4 regions of the Pseudomonas sp. FW507-12TSA genome follow, and region 1 is predicted to be linked to each of the others. Evidence: predicted binding sites of a transcription regulator. Region 1 holds the regulator's gene; each other region holds the start of a gene.
The links. The regulator FliA, encoded in region 1, starts transcription of late flagellar genes. The targets are predictions, from matches to a motif close to CTAAAGTTTNNNNNNNNNNNGCCGNTAA.
Positions count from the first base shown of each region.

Region 2: AC3WK8_RS07340 (methyl-accepting chemotaxis protein) is a predicted target of FliA. The motif match lies at 2,248-2,275, and genes of this name have one in related genera.
Region 3: AC3WK8_RS03645 (flagellar protein MotY) is a predicted target of FliA. The motif match lies at 2,530-2,557, and genes of this name have one in related genera.
Region 4: flgM (flagellar biosynthesis anti-sigma factor FlgM) is a predicted target of FliA. The motif match lies at 2,293-2,320, and genes of this name have one in related genera.

Region 1 is NZ_JBYSWT010000009.1:143,076-150,883, reverse strand. Features, by position in the region: gene motD (flagellar motor protein MotD) at 1-311, opposite strand, end outside; gene AC3WK8_RS11335 (flagellar motor protein) at 314-1,054, opposite strand; gene AC3WK8_RS11330 (protein-glutamate methylesterase/protein-glutamine glutaminase) at 1,054-2,178, opposite strand; gene AC3WK8_RS11325 (chemotaxis protein CheA) at 2,226-4,520, opposite strand; gene AC3WK8_RS11320 (protein phosphatase CheZ) at 4,533-5,321, opposite strand; gene AC3WK8_RS11315 (chemotaxis response regulator CheY) at 5,352-5,723, opposite strand; gene fliA (RNA polymerase sigma factor FliA) at 5,890-6,630, opposite strand; gene fleN (flagellar synthesis regulator FleN) at 6,627-7,457, opposite strand; gene flhF (flagellar biosynthesis GTPase FlhF) at 7,576-7,808, opposite strand, start outside.
Region 2 is NZ_JBYSWT010000005.1:228,316-236,123, forward strand. Features, by position in the region: gene AC3WK8_RS07335 (SRPBCC family protein) at 1-107, opposite strand, end outside; gene AC3WK8_RS07340 (methyl-accepting chemotaxis protein) at 185-2,179, opposite strand; gene AC3WK8_RS07345 (hypothetical protein) at 2,621-3,151, shown strand; gene AC3WK8_RS07350 (aldo/keto reductase) at 3,206-4,201, opposite strand; gene AC3WK8_RS07355 (LysR family transcriptional regulator) at 4,320-5,285, shown strand; gene AC3WK8_RS07360 (hypothetical protein) at 5,341-5,472, opposite strand; gene AC3WK8_RS07365 (hypothetical protein) at 5,644-5,832, shown strand; gene AC3WK8_RS07370 (fe2+ zn2+ uptake regulation protein) at 5,847-6,227, opposite strand; gene pvdQ (bifunctional acylase PvdQ) at 6,528-7,808, shown strand, end outside.
Region 3 is NZ_JBYSWT010000002.1:316,740-324,547, reverse strand. Features, by position in the region: gene AC3WK8_RS03650 (argininosuccinate synthase) at 205-1,422, opposite strand; gene AC3WK8_RS03645 (flagellar protein MotY) at 1,552-2,466, opposite strand; gene pyrC (dihydroorotase) at 2,624-3,670, shown strand; gene rnt (ribonuclease T) at 3,667-4,335, shown strand; gene AC3WK8_RS03630 (peroxiredoxin) at 4,396-4,998, opposite strand; gene AC3WK8_RS03625 (bacterioferritin-associated ferredoxin) at 5,323-5,541, shown strand; gene bfr (bacterioferritin) at 5,745-6,218, shown strand; gene grxD (Grx4 family monothiol glutaredoxin) at 6,347-6,688, opposite strand; gene AC3WK8_RS03610 (molybdopterin oxidoreductase family protein) at 6,785-7,808, opposite strand, start outside.
Region 4 is NZ_JBYSWT010000037.1:68,781-76,588, reverse strand. Features, by position in the region: gene cheR (protein-glutamate O-methyltransferase CheR) at 1-394, opposite strand, end outside; gene AC3WK8_RS27710 (chemotaxis protein CheV) at 438-1,370, opposite strand; gene flgA (flagellar basal body P-ring formation chaperone FlgA) at 1,446-2,207, shown strand; gene flgM (flagellar biosynthesis anti-sigma factor FlgM) at 2,359-2,676, shown strand; gene AC3WK8_RS27695 (flagella synthesis protein FlgN) at 2,725-3,192, shown strand; gene AC3WK8_RS27690 (flagellar brake protein) at 3,289-4,035, shown strand; gene AC3WK8_RS27685 (MFS transporter) at 4,103-5,473, opposite strand; gene AC3WK8_RS27680 (glutamine synthetase family protein) at 5,543-6,784, opposite strand; gene AC3WK8_RS27675 (LysR family transcriptional regulator) at 7,105-7,808, shown strand, end outside.

The DNA.
Region 1 (7,808 bases):
GCAATGCTCTTGAGCGGGTCGCTGCCGCCCGAGATGCCGGCATCGATCTGCTCGCTGTCCTTGACCAGCGGCTTGGCCGGGGTCACGGTCTTGGGCCGCTCTTCGCCGATAGGGATCGGCTTGAGGGCGCGATCGGAATCGGTGAAGACCCCGACCAGCGCTTCGGAGATGATCTTGTACTTGCCCTCGTTGATCGAGGAAATCGAGTACATGACCACGAAAAACGCGAACAACAGGGTGATGAAGTCGGCGTAGGAAACCAACCAACGTTCGTGGTTGACGTGTTCTTCATGTTGACGACGACGAGCCATGATCAGTCCATGAAGCCTTGCAGCTTCAACTCGATGGAACGCGGGTTCTCGCCTTCGGCGATCGACAGGAGGCCCTCGAGGAGCATTTCCCGGTACCGCGACTGGCGCAGGGCGATGGACTTGAGCTTGGCGGCGATCGGCAGCAGCACCAGGTTGGCGCTGGCCACGCCATAGATGGTGGCGACGAAGGCCACGGCGATACCGCTACCCAACTGCGAGGGATCGGCCAGGTTGCCCATGACATGGATCAGGCCCATCACCGCACCGATGATCCCGATGGTCGGCGCGTAGCCGCCCATGCTCTCGAAAACCTTGGCGGCCTCGATATCCCGGCTTTCCTGGGTATAGAAGTCCACTTCGAGGATGCTGCGGATGGCTTCCGGCTCGGCGCCATCCACCAGCAACTGCAGGCCCTTGCGTGAATAGGTATCGGGCTCGGCATCCGCCACGCCTTCCAGGCCCAGCAGGCCCTCCTTGCGCGCGGTCAGGCTCCAGTTGACCACCCGGTCGATGCCCGCCGGCAGGTCGACCCGCGGCGGGAACAGGATCCAGGCGAGGATCTGCATGGCGCGCTTGAAGGCGCTCAACGGCGACTGCAGCAAGGCCGCGCCGATGGTGCCGCCGAGCACGATCAGCGCAGCCGGGCCGTTGGCCAGGGCCGAAAGATGGCCACCTTCGAGGTAGTTGCCGCCGATGATGGCGACGAACGCCATGATGATCCCGATAAGGCTCAGTACATCCATTACATGCAAGCCTCGACCAGGTGCCGGCCGATATCGTCCAGGCTATACACCGCGTCCGCCAGGTTGGCCTTGACGATAGCCATGGGCATGCCATAGATCACGCAACTGGCTTCATCCTGGGCCCACACCGCGCTGCCGCCCTGCTTGAGCAGGCGCGCGCCCTCACGACCGTCGGCGCCCATGCCGGTGAGCACCACCGCCAGGACTTTATCGTTGTAGGACTTGGCTGCAGAGCCGAAGGTGATGTCCACGCACGGCTTGTAGTTCAAGCGCTCGTCGCCAGGCAGGATCTTCACCGCGCCACGGCCGTCGACCATCATCTGCTTGCCGCCAGGGGCCAGCAGCGCCAGACCTGGGCGCAGGATGTCGCCGTCCTCGGCCTCCTTGACGCTGATCTTGCAAAGCTTGTCCAGGCGCTCGGCGAAAGCCTTGGTGAAGGCCGCCGGCATGTGCTGGATCAGCACGATCGGCGCCGGGAAGTTGGCCGGCAGCTGGGTCAGTACCCGCTGCAACGCCACCGGGCCGCCGGTGGAAGTACCGATGGCCACCAGCTTGTAGGCCTTGCGCTTGGGCGCAGGCGCTGCCGGGCTCGCGGCGGGCGCCGGGGCACGGCTCGGAACCGGGGCCGGGGCCGATGCGGCCGGACGGCTGCTGGCGAAGCTCGAGGTGGCCGGAGTCGGCGCGCTGCTTTGCGGTGCCGGGGCACTGTAGCTGCTGAAGCGCCGGTTGCTGCGCGAGATGCTGTGGACCTTCTCGCACAACAGTTGCTTGACCTTCTCGGGGTTGCGCGAGATGTCCTCGAAATTCTTCGGCAGGAAATCCACCGCCCCGGCGTCCAGCGCATCGAGGGTCACCCGCGCGCCTTCATGGGTCAGGGAAGAGAACATCAGGACCGGGGTCGGGCAGCGCTGCATGATGTGCCGCACTGCGGTGATGCCATCCATCATCGGCATCTCGTAGTCCATGGTGATCACGTCCGGCTTGAGGGCCAGGGCCTGATCGATCGCCTCTTTACCATTGGTCGCGGTACCGACGACCTGGATGCTCGAATCCGCTGAAAGAATTTCCGAGACGCGGCGGCGGAAAAAACCCGAATCGTCCACCACCAGGACTTTGACTGCCATAAACACTCCGTTAGGTGGGGCGAGGCCAAGCGCCCCTCCCCACCGAATCAAATACGCCGTGCGGCGTAACGCTTGAGCATGCTCGGAACATCGAGGATCAGCGCGATGCGACCGTCACCGGTAATGGTGGCGCCGGACATGCCCGGGGTCCCCTGGAGCATTTTGCCCAAGGGCTTGATGACCACTTCTTCCTGGCCCACCAACTGGTCGACGACAAAGCCGATCCGCTGGGTGCCCACCGAAAGGATCACTACGTGGCCCTCGCGCTGCTCTTCATGAGCGGCGGAACTGACCAGCCAGCGTTTGAGGTAGAACAAGGGCAAGGCCTTGTCCCGCACGATCACCACTTCCTGGCCGTCCACCACGTTGGTGCGCGACAGGTCGAGGTGGAAGATTTCGTTGACGTTGACCAACGGGAAGGCGAACGCCTGGTTGCCGAGCATGACCATCAGCGTCGGCATGATCGCCAGGGTCAGCGGCACCTTGATCACGATCTTCGAACCCTGGCCCTTGGTCGAATAGATGTTGATCGAGCCATTGAGCTGGGAAATCTTGGTTTTGACCACGTCCATGCCCACACCGCGACCGGAGACATCGGAGATCTCGGTCTTGGTGGAGAACCCGGGGGCGAAGATCAGGTTGTAGCACTCGGTATCGCTCAGGCGATCGGCGGCGTCCTTGTCCATCACCCCGCGCTTGACCGCGATGGCGCGCAGGACATTGGGATCCATGCCCTTGCCGTCATCGGAGATCGACAACAGGATGTGGTCGCCTTCCTGCTCGGCGGCCAACACCACCTTGCCCTGGCGCGACTTGCCCGATTCCTCGCGTTCTTCCGGAGATTCGATACCGTGGTCCACCGCGTTGCGCACCAAGTGCACCAACGGGTCGGCCAGGGCCTCCACCAGGTTCTTGTCGAGGTCGGTTTCTTCCCCCACCAGCTCCAGGTTGATCTCTTTCTTGAGCTGCCGGGCCAGGTCGCGAACCAGGCGCGGGAAGCGCCCGAAGACCTTCTTGATCGGCTGCATGCGGGTCTTCATCACCGCGGTCTGCAAGTCGGCGGTGACCACATCGAGGTTCGACACCGCCTTGGACATGGCTTCGTCGCCGCTGTTGAGCCCCAGGCGCACCAGGCGGTTACGCACCAGTACCAGCTCGCCCACCATGTTCATGATTTCATCCAGGCGCGCAGTGTCCACGCGCACCGTGGTTTCCGCTTCGCTGGCCGGCTTCTCGGCTGCTGCGGCTGGCGCGCGGGCCGGAGCAGGAGCCGCGGCGGGTTTTGGCGCCTCGACCTTGGCCTCAGGCTTGGCAGCGGCGGCCGGCTTGGCTGCCGCAGGCTTGGCCACCGCGGCACTGGCAGCCGCCGGTGCCGCCACGGCAGGAGCCGCAGCGACCGTGGCCGCTGGCTGGGCAGTGCCTGGCGTGTCGGAGAACTTGCCCTTGCCGTGCAGCTCATCGAGCAGGGATTCGAATTCGTGATCGGTGATCAGGTCGCTGCCAGCCGCAGCTGCATCTGGCGCAGCGGCGGCAGGTGCGGCAGCTACCGCCGATTCCAGTGCGTCAACGGCGAAATTGCCCTTGCCATGCAACTGGTCCAGCAGTGCTTCGAACTCGTCGTCGGTGATCTCATCGCCGCCGGCAGCGGCGCCACCCTCGGCATCGGCCGCGGCGGGAGCGAGCGCATCGGGGGCGAACTGGCCCTTGCCGTGCAACTGGTCCAGCAGGGACTCGAACTCGGCGTCGGTGATCTCGTCGCCGGCAGGCTCACCCTCGGCGGCAGATACGGCGGCGGGCGCGGCATCGGCATCGGCCTTGGCGGCGCTCAGCGAGTCGAGCAACAGTTCGAATTCGTTGTCGGTAATATCGCCCGCCGGCGCTTGCGGCTCGGGCTCGGGTTCCGCCACGGCCTCGACCACCTCTTCCACGGGGGCAGGAGCGGGCTGCGCACCGGCCGGTTCGGCCAGGCGCGCCAGGGCGGATAGCAATTCAGGTGTCGCATGAGTGATCTCGGTACGCTCGCGGACCTGGCCGAACATGCTGTTCACCGTGTCCAGAGCCTCGAGCACCACGTCCATCAGTTCCGAGTCGACTCGTCTCTCACCCTTGCGCAGGATGTCGAAAACGTTCTCGGCGATATGGCAGCACTCCACCAGCTCATTGAGCTGGAGGAAGCCGGCGCCCCCTTTAACAGTGTGAAAACCGCGAAAAATTGCGTTGAGCAGATCCGCATCATCTGGCCGGCTTTCCAGCTCGACCAATTGTTCGGACAGTTGCTCTAGAATCTCGCCGGCCTCAACCAGGAAATCCTGAAGGATCTCTTCATCGGCGCCGAAGCTCATTAATGGGTGCTCCTAGAATCCAAGGCTGGAAAGCAAATCGTCAACATCGTCCTGACCGGACATGACGTCTTCCCGTTTATCGGCATGAATCTGCGGACCTTCACCCTTGGCGAGATGTTTTTGCGGATCTTTTTCCGCCAGGATCGATGCGCGGTCATGTTCGATACCAGCGAAACGATCGACCTGGCTGGCCATCAAGACGAGTTTGAGCAGATTGCTTTCGACTTCCGTGACCAACTGGGTCACGCGCTTGATCACCTGGCCGGTGAGGTCCTGGTAATCCTGCGCCAGCAGAATGTCGTTGAGGTGGCCGGAGATGGTACGGGTCTCCTGCTCGCTACGAGTCAGAAAACCGTCGACCCGCCGCGCCAGTTCGCGAAACTCCTCGGCACCGACCTCGCGCCGCATGAAGCGGCCCCAGTCCACGCTCAAGGCCTGGGCTTCAGCGCTCAGGCCGTTGACCAGCGGGGTGCTGCTCTCCACCAGGTCCATGGTGCGGTTGGCTGCGGCTTCCGTCAGCCGGACCACATAGGACAGGCGCTCGGTGGCATCCGTGATCTGTGAAACTTCCTCGGCTTGCGGCATATGCGGGTCAATCTGGAAATTGACGATCGCGCTATGCAGCTCGCGGGTGAGCTTGCCCACTTCCTGGTACAGGCCGCGGTCACGGGTCTGATTGAGCTCATGGATCAGTTGCACGGCTTCGCCGAACCTGCCCTTCTCCAGACTCTCGACCAGTTCCAGCGCATGTTTTTTCAGGGTCGACTCAAAGTCGCCCAGTGAAGATTCGTTATGCTCCATAGCTCCCCCGTGGCGCAATGGCTACGCATCTCAACCGATGCGTTCGAAGATCTTCTCGATCTTCTCTTTCAGCGCCTGGGCCGTGAATGGTTTGACGACATAGCCGTTAACGCCGGCCTGGGCGGCTTCGATGATCTGCTCGCGCTTGGCTTCGGCAGTCACCATCAATACCGGCAGGTGCTTGAGCTTTTCATCGGCGCGCACGTGGCGCAGCAGATCGATACCGGTCATGCCCGGCATGTTCCAGTCCGTTACCAGAAAGTCGATGCTCCCGCTGTTGAGTACCGGAATGGCGGTAGTGCCATCGTCGGCCTCGACCGTGTTGGTGAAACCCAGATCACGCAACAGGTTTTTTATGATCCGCCGCATCGTTGAGAAATCATCAACGATGAGGATTTTCATGTTCTTGTCCAATTCGACCTCCAAGCAGTCTTAAACGCATCCAGTTCCTGGACGCGCCATTCAATCAATCCGGCATAACACGCAACGACTGCATGGAGCACATACTGCAAAACCGGCAAGGCGCAAGGCCTGACCGGTCTTGGGCGCAGTGTCCCCACACTGCCTGTCAGCGCGCTCGCCACTCCCCCAAACGCCCCCGCAAGCGGGCCGCGCACTGGCTGTGTAACTGGCTGACCCGCGATTCGCTGACCCCCAGGACCTCACCGATTTCCTTGAGGTTCAGCTCTTCGTCGTAGTACAGCGCCAACACCAGTCGCTCGCGCTCCGGCAAATTGGCAATCGCATCCGCCAACGCGGCCTGGAAGCGTTCATCCTCCAGGTCCCGTGACGGCTCGAGATGAGCACTGGCGCCATCCTCGTGCAGCCCTTCATGTTCGCCGTCCTGCAACAGGTCGTCGAAACTGAACAGCCGGCTGCCCAGGGTGTCGTTCAAAATCCCGTAATAATCGTCGAGACTCAATTGAAGTTCGGCCGCAACCTCGTGATCTTTAGCGTCACGACCGGTTTTAGCTTCAATTGCGCGAATGGCATCACTGACCATGCGCGTATTACGGTGCACCGAACGCGGTGCCCAGTCGCCTTTACGAACCTCGTCGAGCATCGCGCCACGGATACGGATACCCGCGTAAGTCTCGAAACTCGCGCCCTTGCTCGCGTCGTACTTGGTCGATACTTCGAGCAAACCGATCATCCCGGCCTGGATCAGGTCCTCTACCTGGACACTGGCCGGCAACCGCGCCAGCAAGTGATAGGCGATACGCTTGACCAGGGGCGCATAGCGCTCGATCAGTTCGTATTGGCTGTCACGCGCCGACTTCTTGTAGAGGTTGTAGCCACTGGCAGTCATAGCACCGGTCCCGCTGTTTGATGCACTAGCCGCTCGACAAAGAATTCCAGGTGCCCGCGTGGGTTCGCCGGCAACGGCCAGGTATCGACTTTCTGTGCGATGGCCTTGAACGCCAATGCACACTTCGAGCGAGGAAAGGCTTCATAGACCGCACGCTGCTTTTGCACGGCCTTGCGCACGCTTTCGTCGTAGGGAACTGCGCCGACATATTGTAAGGCCACGTCCAGGAAGCGATCAGTGACCTTGGTCAACTTTGCAAACAGGTTGCGCCCTTCCTGGGGACTCTGGGCCATGTTGGCCAGGACCCGGAAGCGGTTCATGCCGTAGTCGCGGTTGAGCAGCTTGATCAGCGCGTAGGCGTCGGTGATCGAAGTGGGTTCGTCGCAGACCACCAGCAGCACTTCCTGGGCCGCGCGGACAAAACTGACTACCGAGTCACCAATACCCGCAGCGGTGTCGATCACCAGCACATCGAGGTTGTCGCCGATGTCGCTGAAGGCCTGGATCAGGCCGGCATGCTGGGCGGGGCTCAGGTGCACCATGCTCTGGGTGCCCGAGGCGGCCGGAACGATGCGGATGCCACCCGGCCCCTGGAGCAGCACGTCGCGCAGCTCGCAGCGCCCTTCGATGACATCGGCCAGGGTGCGTTTGGGGGTCAGGCCCAAGAGGACATCGACATTGGCCAATCCCAGGTCGGCATCCAGCAGCAAGACCCGTCGACCGAGCTCAGCCAGAGCCAGGGACAAGTTCACTGACACATTAGTCTTGCCGACGCCACCTTTGCCGCCGGTCACCGCGATCACCTGTACGGGATGCATGCTGCCCATGTTCTTTCTTTACCTTGTCTTACTTAGACGGGGCCACATAACTGGCTGCGTGTTCACCGTGAGAACAATGCCTGGCAGACCATCGATGTAGATACACTGCAATCTATTCATGAGTACCTCAGCCGACCCGCTTGGCCGGGTTGTGGTACAGGTCAGCGAACATATCGGCCATGGCTTCTTCGCTGGGTTCTTCCTGCATCTGCACGCTCACGGCGCGGCTCACCAGTTGGTGCCGACGCGGCAGGTGCAGGTCGTCAGGAATCCGCGGGCCATCGGTCAGATAGGCAACCGGCAATTCATGACTGATGGCCAGGCTCAACACCTCGCCAAGGCTGGCTGTTTCATCCAGTT
Region 2 (7,808 bases), on a different contig from region 1:
CAGCGGTCGGGTTGGGAAAGGTAGTAGTAGACCGTATCGATGCTGGCGGCGATGTACCGCTGCTGGCTGATGTATTCGCCCGTCAGGTGGGGCTGGTGCTGGCCCATGATGCATGCACCTCCTTGTGGCCGGAGCTGCAAATATAGTCGCACTCCCGCGCTGGGGCGGGAGTGCGCTCGACCATTCAGCGGACTTTGAAGCGACCCATCAGGGCACTGACCCGCTGGTTGGCCTGGACCAGGCTCTGGGTGTTGTGTTCACTGGCCTGGCCGCTTTGCAGCAGTTCCTCGACCATATGTCGGATGCTCACCATGCTGCGGTTGATTTCCTCGGTGACCGCGCTCTGTTGCTCGGCGGCGGTGGCGATCTGGGTGCTCAGGCTGTTGATCTGGCTGACCGAACCGGCCATTTCATCCAGGCCCGAGTTGACCCGGGCAGTGGCATCGGCCGCCGACTGGCAGCTGGCCTGGGTGTTTTCCATGGCGCTGACCGAGGAGCTGACCCCCTGAGTCAGGCGAGTGAGCATCTCGTTGATTTCCGAGGTACTGGCCTGGGTACGGGCGGCCAAGGCGCGTACTTCGTCGGCCACCACGGCAAAGCCGCGACCCTGCTCCCCGGCCCGGGCCGCCTCGATGGCGGCGTTGAGCGCCAGCAGGTTGGTCTGTCCGGCGATGGCGCCGATCACCCCGAGGATCTCGGTGATGCGCTGGGCATCTTGCTGCATGGCCTCGACCTTGTGGGTGGCGCTGGCCACTTCGTCGATCAGGGCGATCACGCTGCCGGACGCTTCGCCCACCACCACTCGCGAACGCTCGGCATGCTCGTTGGCGCGCTGGGTGAATGCCGCGGTTTCGGCGGCATTGGCCGCCACGCTGTCGGCGGTGGAGCTCATCTGGGTGATGGCGGTGACGGTCTGGTCGGTTTCCGAGGCGTGCCGGGCGAGGATCTGTCCGCTTTGCTCGCTGGTGCGTTGCAGTTGTTGCAGGCTGCCGGCCATGGCCTCGGTGGCCTGGGTCACCTCGCCGATCATGTCCTGCAGATAGATGATGAATCGATTGACCGAGTGGCCGATGGCTCCCAGCTCATCCTCGGCGCGGATGGTGATGCGCCGGGTCAGGTCGGCGTCGCCGGTGGCCAGGGTGTCGATGTTGGCCTTGAGGGCCTTCATGCGCTGCACCAGCTGGCCGATGGCATAGACCTGCAGCAGCACCAGCAGGATCACCATGGGCAGTTGCAGCAGGCCCAGGGTGCTCAGCACGTCGTCGCGCTGGGCGGTGATCAGGCGGTTGGGCAGGGAGCTGGCGAGGAACCAGGGGGTGCCCTCGATAGGCTGCATGAAGAAGGTGCTCGGTTCCCCGGCGTTGTCGAACTCCAGGCGCTGCAGGCCGCTGCCGCGATTGCCCAGGGCCTGCTGCACCTGGGCGACGAAGGCCGAGCTGCTGGCCAGTTCGGCGATGTTCTTCAGGACGATGGGGCCATTGATCCGCGAACTGTTGCTGATGATCTTGCCGTCGGCCTCGACGATCAGCATCTGCGCGCCCAGGGTCTTTTCCTGGGCGGCCACCAGGTCATTGAAGAAGCCCAGGGTCACGTCGATGGTGGCCACGCCATAGGGCACGCCGTCTTGGCTGATGGCCATGGCGCAGTTGGTACGCGGTTCGGCGCTGGCATCGTCCTTGTAGGCGGCGGCCCAGGCGCATTGGCCCGGGGCGGTCCGCATGCCGCCCTTGTACCAGGGCTGGTCGTAGTAGTTGGGCGCCGCGTCGCTGTTCCAGAAGGTATTGACCTTGAGCTGGCCCGAGGCATCGCGGTGCCAGAAGGTACTGTGCTTGGCGCGCCCTGGAGTGCGCTGGCCGGGCAGGGGCCAGATGCCACCGCCGAAGACCTTCTGCTCTCCATACTGGTCCACCAGTCCCGGCAAGACCCGGTCGATGCTGTCGCTGTCGAGCAGGGCGACGGTCTGGGTAATGCTGCGTTGCTGTGCCTGGACCTTGTTCAGTTCACCCTGGATGCGTTGCGCCACTTCGGCGATGCGGTCCAGGGCGACCTGTTCTTCGGTATGACGCAACTTGGGGGCCACCAGCTGGCCGATACCCAACACCGTGAGTACCAGCATCACGGCTATGAACAGGACCAGAAAGAGCGTGTAGCGGGCTTGAATCGTGCGCAAAGCGGGCATGGGACCTGTCCTTACCGAGCGTTTCTTATTCTTTGGGAGAGCTGCGCCTTATGCAGGGCATTAAGAAGGTATCGGCGCTGGACATGCGCTCTTTAGGACGTTCGTCCAGAAAAATCGATTTTGTTTGCAAGGAGTTTGCCTAAGTGCCAGCGACGTGGGGAGCGGTAACCGGCAAGGACCGCAAAAATGCTCCGAGAGTAGCCTTGAATAGAGGCCAGGCCCTTTAAATCAGGGGCTTTTGGCGAATTTGTCGGAAATGTATAAAAAATGTAAATTTCCGAAATAATTCGTTGGCGCGAATTGTTTCGGCGTTGATACTTGCCCCCATTCAGATGTTTCACCATGGCTTGCGACCTGTTTCAGAGGTCTGCCCGGAGCTTTACGAAGGTTCCATGATGGCAGGACAGGGGAATCGACAAGCCGGACTACAGGAGTTGCAGTATGGCAATCGGATACGTTGGCGGCTGGAGCAGCAAGGCAGGCCTGTTGCAGGGAGGCGGCGACGTCAAGAAAGCCCCGCAGAGCGCCAAGGTGCGCCAGATCCTGACCATGGTGGGGCAGAACGCTACCGTGCTCGACGTGCGCAAGATGGATCAGTTGAAGCTGCACAAGCAGATCAAGGGCTTCGATCCGACGAATGTCACCATCAAGTCCTTGGGTGGCATGAGCACTTTCCTCAAGAACAACGGCCTGATCTCCGATGTCACTGCGCTGAACCTGCTCAATGCCGGTGACAAGTTCGACCGTTTCGGCATCCCGAAAAACCCCGAGGAGCCTTTCAACGCCCTGGAATACTTCGCGATGAAGATCGACGATATCCAGAACAACAACCTCAAGGGCAACAAGTACGCCAACTACCTGATTCCCGAGTACAAGAAGGCCATCTACGTCCTGCAGAGCCTGCAGAACTACGGCAAGGGCAACGGCACCACGGTACCCAACAAAGACGGCGCCACCTCCGCCAAGGCCTGAGCCGGGTTTCGCAAAAGGGCCGGGGCGCTTTCCAGCGACCCCGGCCTTGTCGTTTCAGCGGTCCAGCAGGGCCAGCACCTCTTCGCTGTAGCGAGTGCCGGCGGTGGCTTGCGAGCTGAAGATGCGGTCCAGCGGCGCCAGGTCATCGGCGCTCAGGCGCACGTCCAGGGCCGCTACGTTCTCCTCCAGATAGCGCCGCTGCTTGGTGCCGGGGATGGGTATCAGGTATTCGCCCTGGGCCAGGACCCAGGCCAGGGCCAGTTGCCCAGCGCTGACCTCCTTCTGTATTGCCAGCTGCTGCACCTGTTCCACCAGGCGCAGGTTGCGCTGGAAGTTCTCTCCCTGGAAACGCGGGTTGAAACGCCGGTAATCATCGGCGGCGAAGTCGTCCGGGCTCTTCAGGGCGCCGGTGAGAAACCCCCGGCCCAGCGGGCTGTAGGGAACGAAAGCGATGCCCAGGCGCTGGCAGGTGGCAAGGCAGCCGTTTTCCTCGGGGTCGCGGCTCCACAATGAGTATTCGCTTTGCAGGGCGCTGATGGGGTGGACCTTGTGCGCCCGTTCCAGGGTCGCCGCCGAGGCTTCGCTCAAGCCCAGGTAGCGCACCTTGCCGGCCTTGACCAGTTCGGCCATGGCGCCGACGGTTTCCTCGATCGGCACCTGTGGGTCGACCCGGTGCTGGTAGTAGAGGTCCAGGGTATCCACGCCCAGGCGTCGCAGGCTGCCATCGATGGCGGCGCGCACATACTCCGGGCGACCATCGACGCCACGGGCCGAGGCATTGGCGGGGTCACGGACAATGCCGAACTTGCTGGCCAGCACCACTTGTTCGCGCTTGCCGCGAATGGCCTGGCCGATCAGTTCTTCATTGCTGTGGGGGCCGTACATGTCGGCGGTGTCCAGCAGGGTCACGCCCAAGTCCAGCGCCCGGTGCAGGGTGGCGATCGACTCCCGGGAATCGCTGCCGGTGGTGTAGAAATCGCTCATGCCCATGCAGCCCAGGCCAATGGCGGAAACCTGCGGGCCGTTGTGGCCCAGTTGTCGAGTGTGCATCGCTGGCTACTCCAGTGGTAGTGGGGAGGCGCTCATTGTGCTACTCGACAAAACAGCGATAAACCGGCTAAAAACGCTAGCACTATTAAGATATTCCAAATAATAAAGAGCGTTTTCCATGGATCGTTTCAACGCCATGCGCGTGTTCACCCGGATCGTCGAGCTTGGCGGTTTTGCCCGGGCGGCCGATAGCCTGCAACTGCCCAGGGCCTCGGTGACCATCCTGATCAAGCAGTTGGAGGCGCACCTGGGAGTGCAGTTGCTGCACCGCACCACCCGCCAGGTCAGCCCGACCCTGGACGGAGCCGCTTATTACCAGCGTTGCATACGCCTGCTGGCAGATCTGGAGGAGGCCGAGGCGGCCTTTTCCCAGGGGCGGCACAATCCCCGGGGCACCTTGCGGATCGACATGCCGGCCGGTATCGGCCACCTGATCGTGATGCCGGCGCTGCCGGAGTTCTCCGCGCGCTATCCCTTGCTCGAACTGGAGATCGGTCTCAATGACCGCCCGGTGGACCTGATTCGCGAGGGCGTGGACTGTGCCTTGCGTGGCGGTCCGCTACTGGACGAAAGCCTGGTGGCGCGCCCTCTGGCGCAGATGGCCCAGGTGACTTGCGCCAGCCCCGGCTATTTGCGCGAGCAAGGTGTTCCGACCTCCGTGGCGCAGTTGCAGGGACATCGGATGGTGGAGTACTTCTCGGCGGTTTCCGGCAAACGCTATGGCCTGGAGTTCCTGGTGGACGGTGAGCTGCATGAGATCAACCTGCCCAAGCAGGTCGCCGTCAACAGTGCCGATGGCTACCTGGCGGCCTGCGAAGCGGGCTACGGCTTGATCCAGACCCCGTACTACCATGCCGCCCGGCAACTGCAGGCCGGTGTCTTGCAAGAGGTGCTGGCGGAACATGCGCCACCGCCCTTGCCGTTGACAGCGTTGTATCCGCCCCAGCGCCACCTTTCGACTCGCATACGGGTGTTCGTCGACTGGCTGGTGGAGCTGTTCGCCCGGCAGGACGAACTCATCCGTGGTCGCAATCAAGGCCGGGCCCAGGCAGCAAAACGCCCGCGACAGGGCGGGCGTGGCTAGTGGGCGATGCGTGGTGGCCGGTGGACTGGCCGGATGGCTCGGCGCTGGCAGTCGCTCAACGGTGGTAGTAGTAGCCCGGGCCGCCGTCATGGTAGCGGTGATGCCAGCCATCGCGGGGCATGATGATGCAGCCTGACAGGGTCAGCATGGCCAGCAGGGGAATCAACAGGGTGATTCGACGGAACATTTATCAATCCTCAAGGACTCGGGGAACACGACAGGGCAACCAGGAAGAAAAAACTCCTTTGCGCCTGTAACATATGACCCCGATTCGCCGCGCGCATCCCCGAATCCGGGTATGTGCTTGGCATCGGCCTCGATACACGGCGGATACAATTTCAGCTTCAGGATTCCCGCAATGACTCAATCACAACGTTTGAAATATTCGATTCTGATTTCCCTGGCGGTCCTGGGAATCATGCTTGGCCTTTCCTACCTGCAGAACAGCGGCGTCATCGATGAAAAGACCTTCCAGTACATCGCCATCGCCGTGGCGGTCATCGTCGTGGTGCTCAACGGCGTGATGCGGCGCAAGGTCAAGCCCTGAGCCCGTGGACGGCCTCAGGCCAGGCCGTCCAGTACCGCTGCAGCCTGTTGATGCAGGCTGTAGCTCTTGTCTGCATTGAGGGTGATGACCCCTTCGCTGCACAAGCGCTTCAACACTTCGCGCACACTGAGGAACGATAACGGGATATCCAGCTCCAGCAGTTGGCTGTGGATGCCTCGTACCCCCAGGGAGCGGTCGCTCTGGGCCGCTACCAGCAAGGCGTCGATGACTTTCAGGCGAATCAGGCTGGTACGCAGGCCGAAGCTCTTGAGCATCTGCTTGATCCGGTCGTTGCTGTTGCGCTCGACTTGCTTGCCGAAGACGCTGGCGCCGGCGTCGAGGGAGGGCGTTCTGTTCACGATATTGCCGTCCATTGGCAGTTGCTGGTTGTACATGCAGAAACTCCTTAATCAGAGCCTGATCAGGAAAAGAATGATGGGTGCTCTAGTAACTAGACGAACGAGCACGACAAATCATGAGTCTCTGGATGTAGAAAATTTGTCGGTATCAAGTCGCTGACATGTGATGGTCCCAGCTGGCGGGCTCTGCGCCGGTTAATTTTTTTTCATCGATTTCGTCTGTATGGCAGGCAGGCGCCGGTTCCCTCGTGCGCGGCCGGATACCCAGGCTGGCGATCTTGCCAATTCCTTGCAGCCCTCCAGTCCTGGTTCTGTGTTTTCGTATCAGGAGTCGGCGTGATCATTTCCAGGCAGTTATCGAACGTTTGCCTTGCAGCCCTGTTTCTGAGTTTCAGTTGCGGCGCCCAGGCGCTGGCCCAGCCGGAGCAGACCCGTGCCGAAATTCGCCGCACCAGCTTCGGCGTACCGCATATCCGTGCAACCGATGAGCGAGGCCTGGGCTATGGCATCGGTTATGCCTACGCCCAGGACAACCTGTGCCTGCTGGCCAGTGAAGTGCTGACGGTCAACGGCCAGCGCTCACGCTACTTCGGTCCCGAGGGCCAGACCCTGGAGCAGCGGGACAACTTGGGCAGCGACGTGTTTTTCAGTTGGTTGAACACCCCCCAGGCGGTGGAGGCATTCTGGCAGGCGCAACCGGTAGCGATGCGCGAGCGCATGCAGGGGTATGTCGAGGGCTACAACCGCCAGCTGGCGGAGCGCCAGGCCCAGGGGCTGCCCGAACAATGCAAGGGCGAGTGGGTGCGCCCGTTGACCACCGCGGACCTGGTGAAGCTGACCCGGCGCCTGCTGGTCGAAGGTGGCGCCGGCCAGTTCGCCGAGGCCCTGGCTGGCGCTACGCCACCGGGGAGCGTGGCGCAGGCCGGGTTGTCGGCGCAGGCCTGGCAGCTGGCGGCCGCGCGCCAGCAACGCTTTGCCCTGGATCGGGGCAGCAATGCAGTGGCCATCGGCAGCGAACGTTCGTTCAACGGTCGCGGCATGTTGCTGGCCAACCCGCACTTCCCCTGGATTGGCGGCATGCGCTTCTACCAGATGCACTTGACCATTCCCGGCCAGCTGGACGTGATGGGAGCGGCCTTGCCTGGCTTGCCGCTGATCAATATCGGCTTCAACCAGCACCTGGCCTGGACCCACACGGTCGATACCTCCAAGCACTTCACCCTGTATCGCTTGCAGCTGGACCCGAAGGACCCGACCCGCTACCTGCTCGATGGTCGTTCGCTGCCCCTGGAGCGCCAGGTGGTGACGGTGCAGGGCAAGGGCGCGGACGGTCAGTTGCATGACCACTCGCGCACCTTGTACAGCTCGGTATTCGGCCCGGTGGTGCAGTGGCCGGGCGAGCTGGACTGGGATCGCCAGCATGCCTACAGCCTGCGCGATGCCAACCTGGGCAATACCCGGGTGCTGGCCCAGTGGGCGGCGATGAACCAGGCCACCAGCGTCTCCGGCCTGCAGGATAGCGTGCATCACTGGCAGGGCATTCCCTGGGTCAATACCCTGGCGGTGGATGACCAGGGCCGGGCGTTGTACATGAACCAGTCGGTGGTGCCCAACGTC
Region 3 (7,808 bases), on a different contig from region 1:
TATTGGTAGCCAGGGGCAGGTACCGCTAACGACCTTATTCCCGCCCGTGTGGCGCTACCACGCGGAACCGCTTCCCCGACAAGCCGCCTGGTGTCCCCGAGCATTTGCCGGCCCCATGCAAAACGCCGCTGGTCTCACAATGAGCCAGCGGCGTTTTGGGTACGACGGTGTGCCTATGGCGGCCTGTCACGACCGCTCAGGGATTCAGAGCATGCTCCGGCCCTTGTTGGCGGCGATGCGCATGCGCAACGCATTGAGCTTGATGAAGCCTGCCGCGTCCGCCTGGTTATAGGCGCCGCCATCTTCTTCGAAGGTGGCGATGTTGGCGTCGAACAGCGAATCGTCGGACTTGCGGCCAGTGACGATGACGTTGCCCTTGTACAGCTTCAGGCGTACCACACCGTTCACGCTGGCCTGGGAGGCGTCGATCATCTGTTGCAGCATCAAGCGCTCCGGGCTCCACCAGTAACCGGTGTAGATCAGGCTGGCGTACTTGGGCATCAGCTCGTCCTTGAGGTGCGCCACTTCACGGTCCAGGGTGATGGACTCGATGGCACGGTGGGCCTTGAGCATGATGGTGCCGCCAGGAGTCTCGTAGCAGCCACGGGACTTCATGCCTACGTAGCGGTTCTCGACGATGTCCAGGCGACCGATGCCGTTCTCGCCGCCGATGCGGTTCAGGGTCGCCAGCACGGTGGCCGGGCTCATCTCGACGCCATCGATGGCGACGATGTCGCCGTTGCGGTAGGTCAGCTCGATGTAGGTCGGGGTATTGGGGGCCTTCTCCGGGGAGACGGTCCAGCGCCACATGTCTTCTTCGTGCTCGGTCCAGGTATCTTCCAGCACACCGCCTTCATAGGAGATGTGCAGCAGGTTGGCGTCCATGGAATACGGGGACTTCTTCTTGCCATGGCGCTCGATCGGGATGGCGTGCTTCTCGGCGTAGTCCATCAGCTTCTCGCGGGACAGCAGGTCCCATTCGCGCCAAGGGGCGATCACCTTCACGCCGGGCTTCAAGGCATAGGCGCCGAGTTCGAAACGCACCTGGTCGTTGCCCTTGCCGGTAGCGCCGTGGGAGATGGCGTCGGCGCCGGTCTCGTTGGCGATCTCGATCAGGCGCTTGGCGATCAGCGGACGGGCGATGGAGGTACCCAGCAGGTACTCGCCTTCATAGACGGTATTGGCGCGGAACATCGGGAAGACGAAGTCACGCACGAATTCTTCGCGCAGATCGTCGATATAGATCTCTTTGACACCCATGGCTTGTGCCTTGGCGCGGGCCGGTTCGACCTCCTCGCCCTGGCCCAGGTCAGCAGTGAAAGTCACTACTTCACAGTTGTAGGTATCCTGCAGCCACTTGAGGATCACCGAAGTGTCCAGGCCGCCCGAATACGCGAGAACGACCTTCTTAACGTCCGCCATGCCATCACTCCACGGGGTTGTACGGAAAGCCGTCGAGTCTACCGGTCAATGCGGATAATTTACAGAGGGGCGACAGCTTATGACGCCCAGGCGACAAAATATGTCAGGCGGGCGACGATGAAAACCGGGTCAGGAAGTGGCCGCAGCCCCCGCCTCGGAGGCCGCCTGGGGCGCCGGGGCAGGTTTCTCGGCGGGGGCGACCCGTTCCAGATGCACGTTGACCCGACGATTCTTGGCCCGGTTGGCGGCATTGGTATTGGGTGCCAATGGATAGCGTTCACCATGGAAACGCACGACGATCTGGTTTTCGGCCAGGCCATTGGCCTTGAAGAACTCCATCACCGCCAGGGCCCGGCGCCGCGACAGGTCACGGTTGGTCAGGCGATTGCCGCTGTTGTCCGAGTGGCCATCGAGCTCAATGTGATTGACCGTCGGGTCGGCCTTGATGAAGTCCACCATGACCTGCAGCTTGGCCTTGGCCCGGGCATCGAGTTCGATACCACCTCCAGGGAAACCGATCTCGGCCTGCTTGATCTGGTCGTAGTTCATCGGCAGCAACTTGGTCATGCAGGTCTGATAGTCGCCATAGGCCTTGCTGAACTTCACCGGTAGCAGGCGAACCTCGGACACGCCGCCTTCGCGGGAGTAGTGACGGACCACCGGGCTGCGCCCTTCCAGCAAGCCGATGATCAGGCGGCCAGCCTGCATCTGGTTGCTGTTGAACAACACGCCATCGGTGCCCGCCTTGACCGCCCCGAGGCTGATGTCGCCACGGCCGGGCTGCCAAGGCGCGGCAGCCGCGAGCAGGGTCGCCGAGCCACCGGCCTGCATCGGGTTGAAACTCTTGAGGCGGAAGATCGCTTGTTCGCCGGCCCGGCGCACGAATTCACCAGAACCGAAATCGGTCACCGGCTGGATCAAGCGGCATTCGAACTTGTCGCCTTCGACCGTCCACTCAATGCTCTCCAGGCGAGTCTGGAAAGTGAGAGCCATCGCGGGCAGGCTGGCAAACACACTGAGCAAGGCTAGATAACGCTGGCGCACGGGAGGCTCCACTGACGTGTACAACAGAAAAATCGACAGGCGTGAATACGCCATACCATCGGGCTATCGGTCGCTCTGAGCAAAACTTGATAGCGAGTGCCTGCAAGAGTCTTTTCCGGTAGCATTCCCCCCTAGTTTTACCCGCCTGGAACCTCCCATGTCCGACCGCCTGACCCTATTGCGTCCCGACGACTGGCATATCCATCTTCGCGATGGTGCCGTGTTGCCCAATACAGTCGCAGATGTCGCGCGCACCTTTGGCCGCGCGATCATCATGCCCAACCTGGTGCCTCCAGTGCGCAATGCCGCACAAGCCGACGCCTATCGCCAGCGCATCCTCGCCGCGCGCCCGGCCGGCAGCCGCTTCGAGCCGCTGATGGTGCTCTACCTCACCGACCGTACCCAGCCGGACGAGATCCGCGAAGCCAAGGCCAGCGGCTTCGTGCACGCCGCCAAGCTGTATCCGGCCGGCGCGACCACCAACTCGGACTCGGGGGTGACCAGCATCGACAAGATCTTCCCGGTACTCGAAGCCATGGCCGAAGTCGGCCTGCCGCTGCTGGTCCACGGTGAAGTGACCCACGGCGACATCGATGTCTTCGACCGCGAGAAGATCTTCATCGACGAACACATGCGGCGCGTGGTCGAACGCTTCCCGACACTGAAGGTGGTGTTCGAACACATCACCACCGCCGATGCAGTGCAGTTCGTCAAGGAAGCCCCGGCCAACGTCGGCGCCACCATCACCGCGCATCACCTGCTCTATAACCGCAACCACATGCTGGTAGGCGGGATTCGCCCGCACTTCTATTGCCTGCCGATCCTCAAGCGCAACGTCCACCAGCACGCCCTGCTGGATGCTGCTACCAGCGGTAGCGAGAAGTTCTTCCTCGGCACCGACTCCGCGCCTCACGCCCAGCATGCCAAGGAAGCCGCCTGCGGTTGTGCCGGCTGCTATACCGCGTTTGCCGCCATCGAGTTGTACGCCGAGGCCTTTGAACAACGCAATGCGCTGGACAAGCTGGAAGCCTTCGCCAGCCTCAATGGCCCACGCTTCTATGGCCTGCCGGCCAACACCGACCGTATCACCCTGGTTCGTGAAGAATGGACCGCCCCCGCCAGCCTGCCGTTCGGCGAGCTGACTGTCATTCCGCTGCGCGCCGGGGAAAAACTGCGCTGGCGCCTGCTGGAGGATCACTCGTGAGTGACGAACATTTCGACGATGAACAAGAAGGCAGCGGTGGCCCTCGCCACCCCATGGCCGCACGCTTTCGCGGCTACCTGCCAGTTGTCGTCGACGTAGAGACCGGCGGCTTCAACTGCGCCACCGACGCCCTGCTGGAAATCGCCGCCACTACCATCGGCATGGACGAAAAAGGCTTCGTGTTCCCCGAGCACACCTACTTCTTCCGGGTCGAGCCTTTCGAGGGAGCGAACATCGAGCCGGCGGCCCTGGAGTTCACCGGGATCAAGCTCGATCACCCCCTGCGCATGGCCGTCAGCGAAGAGACCGCCCTCACGGATATCTTCCGCGGGGTGCGCAAGGCCTTGAAGGCCAACGGTTGCAAGCGCGCGATCCTGGTCGGCCATAACAGCAGCTTCGACCTGGGCTTCCTCAACGCCGCCGTGGCGCGCCTGGACATGAAGCGCAACCCGTTCCATCCGTTCTCCAGCTTCGACACCGCCACCCTGGCGGGCCTGGCGTACGGTCAGACGGTACTGGCCAAGGCCTGCCAGAGCGCAGACATCGACTTCGACGGTCGCGAGGCACACTCGGCGCGCTACGACACCGAGAAGACCGCCGAGCTGTTTTGCGGCATTGTCAACCGCTGGAAGGAAATGGGCGGCTGGCAGGACTTCGACGACTGAAGATCCGCTGCATAAAAAAACCGGCCCTGAGGCCGGTTTTTTTATGCGAGATGCCAGGCCTTACAGCTTGCCGGCGTTCTCGGTCAGGTAGGCAGCAACGCCTTCTGGCGAAGCGGTCATGCCTTTGTCGCCTTTTTTCCAGTTGGCAGGGCAGACTTCGCCGTGCTCTTCGTGGAATTGCAGGGCATCGACCAGACGGATCAGCTCTTCCATGTTACGGCCCAGTGGCAGGTCGTTGACGATCTGCGAGCGAACCACGCCCTTGTCGTCGATCAGGAAGGCACCACGGAAAGCCACGCCGCCTTCGGACTCTACGTCGTAGGCCTTGGCGATTTCGTGCTTCATGTCGGCAGCCATGATGTATTGAACCTGACCGATGCCGCCGGCATTGATCGGGGTGTTACGCCAGGCGTTGTGGGTGAAGTGCGAGTCGATCGACACGGCGATCACTTCCACGTTGCGTGCCTTGAAGTCAGCCATGCGGTGGTCCAGAGCGATCAGCTCGGACGGGCAGACGAAGGTGAAGTCCAGCGGGTAGAAGAACACCAGGCCGTATTTGCCTTTGATGGCCGAGGACAGGGTGAAGCTGTCGACGATTTCGCCATTGCCGAGAACGGCCGGGACGGTGAAGTCAGGGGCTTGTTTGCCTACGAGAACGCTCATTGGATATCTCCTGGTGTGGACGTACTGATGGAAGAAGGGGACCGGCCTGGAGTCTGTCATTTTGATACGACAGCTGCATGTCCTGCCCCCGCTTCGCATGAACCGAGCATCATACACGGCGTTTTTAAGCTGTCCTTAGTGGTTTTTTCCCAAGCTGGCCCACAAGGCGAAAAATACCGCTTATCTGTCATTAACGGGAGCAAAAGCCATTCGTCACCCCGACGGAAAATCGCAGGAAATGCTGTCGAAACCACTTTGACAATCATTCTCGTTAACATTAAGATCCATCGCAATTGAGCCCTAACCAGCGACGGTTCTCATCTTATGTATGTCTGCCTCTGCACCGGTGTCACCGACGGCCAAATCCGCGAAGCGATCTACGAAGGTTGCTGCAGCTACCGTGAAGTGCGCCAGGCGACCGGCGTTGCCAGCCAATGTGGCAAATGTGCTTGCCTGGCCAAGCAGGTAGTCCGCGAGACGCTGACCGAATTGCAGACCGCCCAAGCAGCGATTCCCTATCCTGTGGAATTCAGCATCGCCTGATTTAAATACCCAGATTCAAGAACCGGACCTAGTGTCCGGTTTTTTTGTGCCTGCAATTCAATTGCTTAGGTGCAAAACGCGGAACACAAACATTCTTATTCCGATTAATTTTTATATATTATTCAATAACTTAGGTTTGACAGTAATCTATATGCGGCTCAGACTCTGCCCATGTTCAACTAATTAAAGGGCAGGACCCCATCATGAAAGGCGACATTACAGTCATCCAGCATCTCAATAAAATCCTTGCCAATGAACTGGTCGCGATCAATCAGTACTTCCTGCATGCCCGCATGTATGAAGATTGGGGCCTGAACAAGCTGGGCAAGCACGAGTACCACGAGTCCATCGACGAGATGAAGCATGCGGACAAGCTGATCAAGCGCATCCTCTTCCTCGAAGGCCTGCCCAACGTCCAGGACCTGGGCAAGCTGCACATCGGCGAACACACCAAGGAAATGCTCGAGTGCGACCTGCGCATCGAGCGTACCGGCCATGCCGACCTCAAGGCAGCGATCGCCCACTGTGAATCGGCCGGCGACTTCGGCAGCCGTGAACTGCTGGAAGATATTCTCGAATCCGAAGAAGAACATATCGACTGGCTGGAAACTCAACTAGGCCTGATCGATAAAGTTGGTATCGAGAACTATCTGCAATCGCAAATGGGTGACGAGTAACTTAACTCGTAATACTCCCGACAATAAAAAGCCCCGCTTCTTTCCAGAAGCGGGGCTTTTTGCATTACGTGGATATATTCACGCAATGCGCAGGAGCGAGTGCTCTCGCTCCTGCAAGGCAACCTGGATCAGGCTTCAGTCTTGGCTGCGGCTGCTTTCTCGGCAGCGGCCTTGATCAGGGTCTGCAGCTCACCGTTGGCGAACATCTCCGCCATGATGTCGCTGCCACCGACCAGCTCACCATCGACCCACAGTTGCGGGAAGGTTGGCCAGTTGGCGTACTTGGGCAGGTTGGCGCGAATTTCCGGGTTCTGCAGGATGTCCACGTAAGCGAACTTCTCGCCACAACCCATCACGGCCTGCGCGGCTTTCGCGGAGAAGCCACACTGTGGGGCATTCGGCGAGCCTTTCATGTAAAGCAGAATGGTGTTGTTGGCAATCTGCTCTTTAATAGTTTCGATGATATCCATGGAACACCTCGGCTGAACTTTCCGACTCTGTTGTCGGCACGGTGGCGCATTGTAACGGAATCCTGAGCGCGCTGCTTGGCCTCTCCGACAGACATCTCAGGCCGCCACTACCTTGACCGGCACGCCATTGAGCGCCGCATTCCCCGACAATGCATCCAGATGGCGCTCATCGGTCAAGTCATTGGCGCTGCAGCCTGGTTGTCCGCTGGCGATCTCCATCTGCACACCCGGGCGGGCGTGCCCCCAGCCGTGGGGCAGGCTCACGACTCCCGGCATCATATCGGCGCTGGCCAGTACCTCGACCTCCACCGTGCCAACCCGGGAACTGATGCGTACTCGCTGGCCATCGCGCAAGCCACGCTGGGTCAAGTCTTGCGGATGCATCAGCAATTGATGGCGCGGCTTGCCTTTGACTAGGCGATGATAATTGTGCATCCAGGAATTGTTGCTGCGCACATGCCGCCGCCCGATCAGCAGCAGCTCATCCACCTGCGGTACAGGCTGTGCGGCAAAACGTTGCAGGTCTGCCATGATCGCCGCTGGCGCTGCCTGGATCCGTCGGTTCTCGGTCTTCAGGCGTTGCGCCAGGTTCGGCTGCAATGGCCCCAGGTCGATGCCGTGGGGATGCAGGTCCAGGGTGGCCAGGGATAGCTTGAGCGGCGCACCGTCGCCATAAGGTCCGGCACGCAACCCCAGGTCGATCATCTGCGCCGGAGCCATGGTCGGCTTGAGGCTGTTGCCGGTTCTCGCGGCGAACGCCTTGGCCAGGCCGACGAAGATTTCCCAATCGTGCAAAGCCCCCTCGGGCTTGGGCAATATCGCCCGGTTGAAACGACTGACGTTACGCACCGCGAACATGTTGAACGTGGTGTCGTAGTGGTCATTCTCCAGCGCCGAAGTGGACGGCAGGATCAGGTCCGCATAACGGGTGGTTTCGTTGATGTACAGATCGATGCTGACCATGAACTCCAGGCCGTCCAGGGCCTGCTCCAGGCGTCGGCCATTGGGCGTGGACAGCACCGGGTTGCCCGCCACCGTGACCAGGGCCCGGACCTGTCCCTCGCCCTCGGTGAGCATCTCTTCGGCCAAGGCTGATACCGGCAGCTCGCCGCCGTATTCG
Region 4 (7,808 bases), on a different contig from region 1:
TGTTGGTACGCTCGAACTCGTCGATGGACATCGACAACGAGTAAGGCTCCTGTCCCGAGGAACAAGCCGCGGACCAGATCCGCAAGCGCTGGTTGGGATTGGCCTTGATCGCCTCGGGAAGCACTTTGTTCTTCAACACCTCGAATGGGTAGGTGTCGCGGAACCACAAGGTCTCGTTGGTCGTCATGGCATCCACTACCATCTCGCGCAAACCGCCGCGTGGCTGGGTCTGGATCCGCTGAACCAGCTCGCCCAAGGTTTTTATACCTTGCTGCTCCATCAGTTTGTTGAGACGGCTCGAGACCAGATATTGCTTGTTTTCCCCGAGCAAAATACCACAGGCTTTTTCCAGGAAGACCCGGAACTGTTCAAAATCCAAATTACCCGTAGACAATGCTGCCGCCTCTTAGATCTAGGTCCACCAAGGGCCACTGCCCTCAGCTGTGGTCTGCTGCTTTGATCCGGTCGACTACCCGGGAAGCCAGGTCATCAGGGCGGAACTTGGCAAGGAAGTCATCGGCACCGACCTTCTTCACCATCGCCTGATTGAACACCCCTGACAACGAAGTATGCAGGATGATGTGCAGCTTTTGCATGCGTGGATCGTTACGTATCTCGGCCGTTAGGGTGTAGCCGTCCATTTCAGGCATCTCGATGTCGGAAATCATCATGAGGAATTCCTCTTCCGGCTTCTTGCCTTCGTCGACCAGCTTGCGCAGGTAGTCCAGCGCCTGCCGACCGTCGTTCAACGCCACCACTTCCACGCCCACTGTCTGCAGGCAGCGAGTGACCTGCTTGCGCGCCACCGACGAATCGTCGACGGTCAGCACCCGCAGGGAAATGGCCTTGTGCTGGGTCTCGACATCCACCACGCCTGCCGAGATCGATTCGGAAGTTGGCGCGACTTCCGCCAGGATCTTCTCCACATCGATGATTTCGACCAGCTGGTTATCCACCCGGGTCACTGCCGTGAGGTAGTGATCGCGCCCGGTGCCCTTGGGTGGCGGATGGATCTCTTCCCAGTTCATGTTGACGATGCGTTCCACCGAGCGCACCAGGAATCCCTGGGTCTTGGTGTTGTACTCAGTGATGATGACGAACGGATTGCTCTGATCCTGCAACCCGCCAGACCCAGTGGCCATTGCCAGATCCAGGATCGGAATGGTCGCCCCTCGAATATTCGCGACACCGCACACCACAGGACTGGATTTGGGCATCAAGGTCAGCTTCGGGCATTGCAGCACCTCGCGCACCTTGAATACGTTGATCCCGTAGAGTTGCCCACCGTCCAGACGGAACAGCAGCAGCTCCAGGCGATTCTGCCCAACCAATTGCGTGCGCTGGTTTACCGAATCCATTACACCAGCCATGCCCAGACTCCCCAAAGCTTTAAGATCCGACGCACGCTCATTGCTAAACGGCACGGCGCTTGCTTTTTAACTGTTATGAACGCCAAAACGACATTTTTTCGACGCCTGACATCACCTGGCCGCAGAGTGCTCTGCGCCCTTGCGATGCTGTGCATTTTAAACCCTGGCGGCCCTGCCATTGCTGATTCGGTCACCCTGCCTGATCTACTTATCGGCGTCACTCAAGGGTTTCTTGAATTCACGGTAGAAGACTACCTGGCAACCAGTCAAACCGAAGGACGCTATGAGATCGAGGTCAAGCAGCTGGATCCACGGATGCACATGCCTGCCTGCGACAAGGAATTGACAGCCAGCCTGGAAAGCCCGGCCCAACCCCTGGGGCGTGTGACGGTCAAGGTCCGCTGCGAAGGCAGCTCGCCCTGGTCGGTTTTCGTGCCGGCGCAGGTCAAGTTGTTCCGCGAGGTGGTCACCAGCGCCCGCCCTCTCAAACGATCGTCCATCATCGAGCCAAAGGATGTGGTACTACGCGAACGGGATATCAGCCAGAACGGACAGGGCTACCTGACCTCGGTCGACCAGGCCATTGGTCAGAAACTTGTCCGACCAATGGTCGCCGATCAACTCGTCACCCTGGTTCATCTGGAGCAGGCCGAGGTGGTGCGCAAGGGCGATCAGGTGGTGATCTCTGCACGCAGCGGCTCCTTGAATGTACGAATGCCCGGCGAAGCCTTGTCCAACGGCGGCATGAGCGAGCAGATCAGGGTCAAGAACCTGAATTCGCAACGGGTGATCAAGGCTCGCGTCACCGCGCCGGGCCAGGTGGAAGTGGCCATGTAGATCACTGGCGCTCGCCCCTCCCGTTCCCTAAACTGTGACCGATAACGGGTCGCAGATACCTGCCTTGGCTTGTCGACAATTGAGCCTAAAGTTTTCCAGGGTATGGCCGAGAACATGGCAAGCGTCCAAATACCCAGAGGTTTTACTCATCATGGTCATCGACTTCAGCCGTTTGAACAGCTCCTCCCCACTGACAGGCAGTACGCGTACCAGCGCCAGCAAGGAAACCGGTGATGCCGGCAAGCCCGTAGCCCAGGTAAGCACAGCCGAGACCAGCAAAAGCGGGGAATCGGTACACCTCAGCAATGAGGCTCAACAGTTGCAACGAATCACTGACAAGCTGCGCGACCAGCCTGTTGCCGACAAAGCCCGGGTGGCAGCACTGAAACAAGCTATCGCCGATGGCAGCTACCAAGTCGACAGCAACCGTGTAGCCAGCAAACTGCTCAATTTCGAAGCCCAGCGCTAGCCACAGGCTTGCGCCAGGCTTTTGGACGCTTAATCCCCAAGGCCAGCCATGCACGATACCAACCTACTGCAACTGATCACCGATGACCTTGCTCCAGCTCAACAATTGCTGGAGCTGCTCCGGGCCGAATCCATCGCCCTGCACGGCCGCGACATGCCGTTGCTGGAGGAGATCCTGGCGCAGAAACAGGCCCTGATCGTCTTGCTGGAACAGCATGGCCGCACCCGTACCCAGCTCCTGGACAGTCTTGGCCTGCCCGCCAATCGCGAAGGCCTTGCACAACTGGCCAGCCACTCCAGCCTGGGCGCGCAATTGCTCGAGCAAGGCGACCTGCTGGTCCAGCTCCTAGCTGAATGCCAGGCCGCCAACGAGCTCAACGGCCGCTCGATCCAGATCCAGCAGGCCACCACCGCCAACCAGTTGAAGATCCTCAATGGCGGCGAACCTCCAGCCCTCTACGACGCCCGCGGCTCCACCTCGATGCTTGCGAAGCAACGCCCACTCAGTCAGGCTTAGGCCGCAAAAATGAGCGCGTGCTACCAAGCCGCGAAACATGCTGGCAAAATGCTAGCTCCTGCGTGTAGTTGTATTTTGTCTGGAGATTGATGAACCGTGTTCACAGCATCAAACGCGGAAGATGCTCCGCAGCCACCCAAGGTGCTAACCACCCCGTTGGAGATCTCTTCCAACCTGCGTTTGCTGCAAGAAAGCCACGATCCGCTGATCATCACTTTCCATGAGCGCAGCCAGCGCTTCCAGAGTTACGTGGTGGAAGTGGACCGCGAGAGCAATACGCTCGCGCTCGACGAAATGATTCCCCGCGATGGCGAACGCTTCTTGCTCGCCGGCGAAGCATTCCGTGTCGAAGGCTTCCACGAAGGCGTACGCATCGCCTGGGAAAGCAACGGCTTGCCGACCCTGGACGAGTCTGGTGGCGGCCGCTGCTACCGCACCACCCTGCCGGACGAAGTGGTCTACCACCAACGCCGCAATGCCTTCCGCGCCGCCCTTAAACTGGCACAGCTGGTGGATATCGAGCTGGGCGGCGACAAGCTCAAGTCGCCCCTGACCGGCAAGCTGCTGGACATCTCCGCCACCGGCTGCAAGCTGCGCTTCGACGGCGAGATCTCCGCCCGCCTGCAACTGGGCCAGGTCTATGAGCGCTTCATCGCCGCCCTGCCCTTCGGCAGCATGACCGCACCGGTGGAACTGCGTTACCTGCACTACGAAGAAAGGATCGACACCACTTTCGCCGGCGTACGCTTCCACAACATGAGCGGCCTGGTGCAGCGCCAGGTTGAGCGCTTCGTCTATCAGTTGCAGCGCGAAGCACGGCGCTTCGACAAAGACGATATGTGATCGCCGAGGATCCATGAAAAACGGGCAGTGCCTTGCGGCAACTGCCCGTTTTTTTTCATCTCGAGCGCTAAGGCCTGGCTTCGCCCAGCGGCTCGCCATCACGCGCTTCGCCAACGGGCTCCTCGTCGCCTGCCCCGGATTCAGGCGACGTGGGCGGCACGGTATCCGTCGCAGGAGCGACCTGCATCTGATCCTGCACCACCTGCTCGTCCACCCGCGGGTCGAGGGCCGCCACCAGCGGCGAACTGGACATGCTGTCCGGCATCGCCACGTGATGCAGCGGCGCATCGTCGACCTGGTGCAGGTTGGTCACGGCCTTAGGCCGGATCCGCCAGACCAGTACCACGGCAAAGAAACAGAAGAAGGCATAGAGCATCTGGCTGCCGAACAGCTTCATCAGCACGCCGGCCGCCAACGGCCCGATGCTCGCTCCCACGCCATAGGTAACCAGCAGCATCGCCGTCAGCGACACCCGTCGATCGCCCTCCACGTGGTCGTTGGAAAACGCCACGGCCAGCGGATAGAGACAGAACTGCATCAGCGAACAGAAAAAACCCAGGATGAACAACACTTCCAAAGGCACCGTGGGCAAGATCGCCAACGGCAAGGCCATCACCGCCAGGAACAGGGCGAAGCAGCGAATCAGCAAGGCCCGGTCGAAGCGATCGGACAGCCAGCCCAGGGGCCACTGCACGACCAGGCCGGCAAAGATGCAGCTCCCCATGAACAGGCCTACCTGCTCGGTGCTCAAGCCCTGTTGCGAGGCATAGAGCGGCGCCAGGCCGTAGAACGAACCGACGATCAGCCCCGAGCCAAGTACCGTGCTCAGGGACTGCGGTACCCGCTTGATGAAGAAGCGCGGCTCCATCGGCGCCGGACGCAGGGGCGCCGGGTGGATGCGCCGGGTCATCGCCACCGGCACCAGGCACAGCGCGAAGCACAGCGCCACCAGCATCAGCAGCTCCAGCCCCAGGGCCGGATGCAGGACCAGGATCAGTTGCCCCAGGACCAGCCCCAGGTAGGACGCGATCATGTAACCGCTGAAGACCACGCCACGCTGCTTGGCATCGGCCTGCTCATTGAGCCAGCTTTCGATGACCATGTACTGGCACATCATCCCCAGGCCGACGATCATCCGCAGCACCAGCCAGGCTGGCAGCCAGTTCACCAGCCCATGGCCGAGCACCGCCGCGCCGACGATGCCGGCACAGGTGGCATAGGCCCGGATATGCCCGACCCTGGCGATCAGCCGGTGCCCCAGCTTGCCCCCCAAGACCAGGCCGAAGTAGTTGGCCGCCATGAGCGCCCCGACCCACAGGCCGTCGACATGGTCGGCCGCCAGGCGCAAGGCCAGGTAGGTACTGAGCAGGCCCGAGCCGATCAACATCATCAGCGAGGCGAAATACAGCGCGCGAAAAGATTTCCAGATCTGGCGCATCGGCGTTCCGGGCGGCTCCTTGAATGAGGTTCCGGACCCTCGGGACGAGGGCCCGGCCAGCGACGTTGGTTAAGCCTGGGCCGCTAGTACACGCCGTTCCCAGGGAGTGATTTCATCGAAGAAGCTGGTCAACTCCATGGTTTTCGAAGCGATGTAGCCTTCGATGAACTCGCTGCCGAACAGTTCCCTGGCCAACTGGCTGCGCTTGAGGCGCTCCAGCGCCGCATGCAAGGTACAAGGCAGGGACAGGTTATCCGGTACTTCGAATTCCCCCTGGATGGCAGCCGTTGGCGCCAGCTCGTTCTCGATACCATGCAAACCTGCTGCCAGGCTGGCGGCAATGGCCAGGTAAGGGTTGGCATCCGCCCCCGGCAAGCGGTTCTCGACCCGCCGCGCCACCGGCGAACTGGCGGGAATTCGCAGCCCCGCGGCGCGATTGTCGTGGGACCAGCAGGCATTGTTCGGCGAAGCGTAGGGATGGCACAGGCGCTGGTAGGAGTTCACATTGGGCGCGAACAGTGCCGTGAAATCCGCCATCCCGGCCTGCAAGCCACCGATGAAGTGGTGGAACAGTGCCGTGGGCTGCCCAGACTCGTCACTGAAAACGTTACGCCCGCTACCAATCTCCACCAGGCTCTGATGGATGTGCATGGAGCTGCCAGGGGTATGAGCCAGCGGCTTGGCCATGCAGACCACGATCAAGCCATGCTTGAGCGCCACCTCCTTGAGCAGGTGCTTGAACAGGAAGGTCTGGTCCGCCAGCAGCAGCGGATCGCCATGCAACAGGTTGATCTCGAATTGGCTGACGCCCATCTCGTGCATGAAGGTATCGCGAGGCAGGCCCAGGGCCGCCATGCACTCGTAGACTTCCTTGAAGAAGGGTCGCAGACCGTTGTTGGAACTGATGCTGAAGGCCGAGTAGCCGTCCTCCCGGCGGCCGTCCTTGCCGACCGGAGGGCGGAAGGGCTGGCCGGGATCATCGTTGGGCGCGAACACGAAGAACTCCAGCTCGGTGGCCACCACCGGCGCCAGGCCCAGGGCCGCATAACGGGCGATCACCTGCTTGAGCTGGCCGCGAGTCGACAGGCGCGAGGACTCGCCGCTGAGTTCGTCGGCGTCACAGATGGCCAGCGCTCGCGGAGTCTCGCTCCAGGGCAACCGATGAATCTGCCGCGGGTCGGCGGTGAGGGCCAGGTCGCCGTCATCGCTGCCATAGAAACGCGCTGGCGGGTATCCGCCCATGATGCATTGCAGCAGCACCCCGCGAGCCATCTGCAGGCGCCGCCCTTCGAGGAATCCCTCGGCGGTCATTACCTTGCCCCGCGGTACGCCATTCAAATCCGCAGTAACACATTCGATTTCATCAATGCCCGTCAATCGCTCGGCGAGTGAACTGTGGCCATCGGTTGTCATGACTCAATCCTTGTTGTTATACGAGCCGCGAACGGCGACCCGTACAAAATACGCACCACCCGTTCGGGATTTCAAGCACGGCAGAGCAAATTCCCGGACATGCCTGTTCCCGCCAGCACCAGCGCATCCACGACCATCCTGCGCGCCTGGACCTGTACTCGCCGGATCGATGCAGTAGGCTCGGCTGGTGATCTGAAGCAGGCCTGCGGAGGCCCCTCATGCTGGGAAATCTTGCCGATATCGATCTGCGGATGTTGCGAGTGTTCTGCGCCATCGTCGACGCCGGGGGCTTCACTGCGGCCCAGGCCCGGCTCAACACCAGCCTCTCGCGACTGAGCGTGGTGGTTCGTGACCTTGAGGAACGCCTGGGCTATTCCCTGTGCCGGCGCGGCAGCAGCGGCTTCCAGTTGACCGACCAGGGCCTGGAACTGTTCGAGGCCGCCCAAGGACTGTTCGCCGATATCGAGCGCTTTCGCCAACATGCCAACCGGTTGGGTCCCAACGCCCGCGAACACTTGCAGATCGGCAGCGTCGACAGCCTGGCCAGCCTGCCCTGCGCCCCACTGCCCCTGGCCCTGAAGCATTTGCGCCAGCGCTTGCCCCAGGTACGGCCGAACCTGCACCTGATGCGCCCTGACGAACTGGAGCAGTCCGTGCTGGACGATCGCCTGCACCTGGCCATCGGCGCTTTCCACCATGAGTTGTCGGGCTTGAACTATCGGCATCTGTTCGACGAAGAACAGCACCTGTACTGCGCCGCCGGGCATCCGCTGTTCGCCCTGCGCGACGAGGAATTGAGCCTGGACCGGATCTGCAGCGCCGACTATGTAGGTCGAGGCTATATGGCCGAACACCAGCGGCCCCACGACCTGCACTTCAACCAGGCGGTCAGCGCCTATAGCATGGAAGCCATCGCCACGCT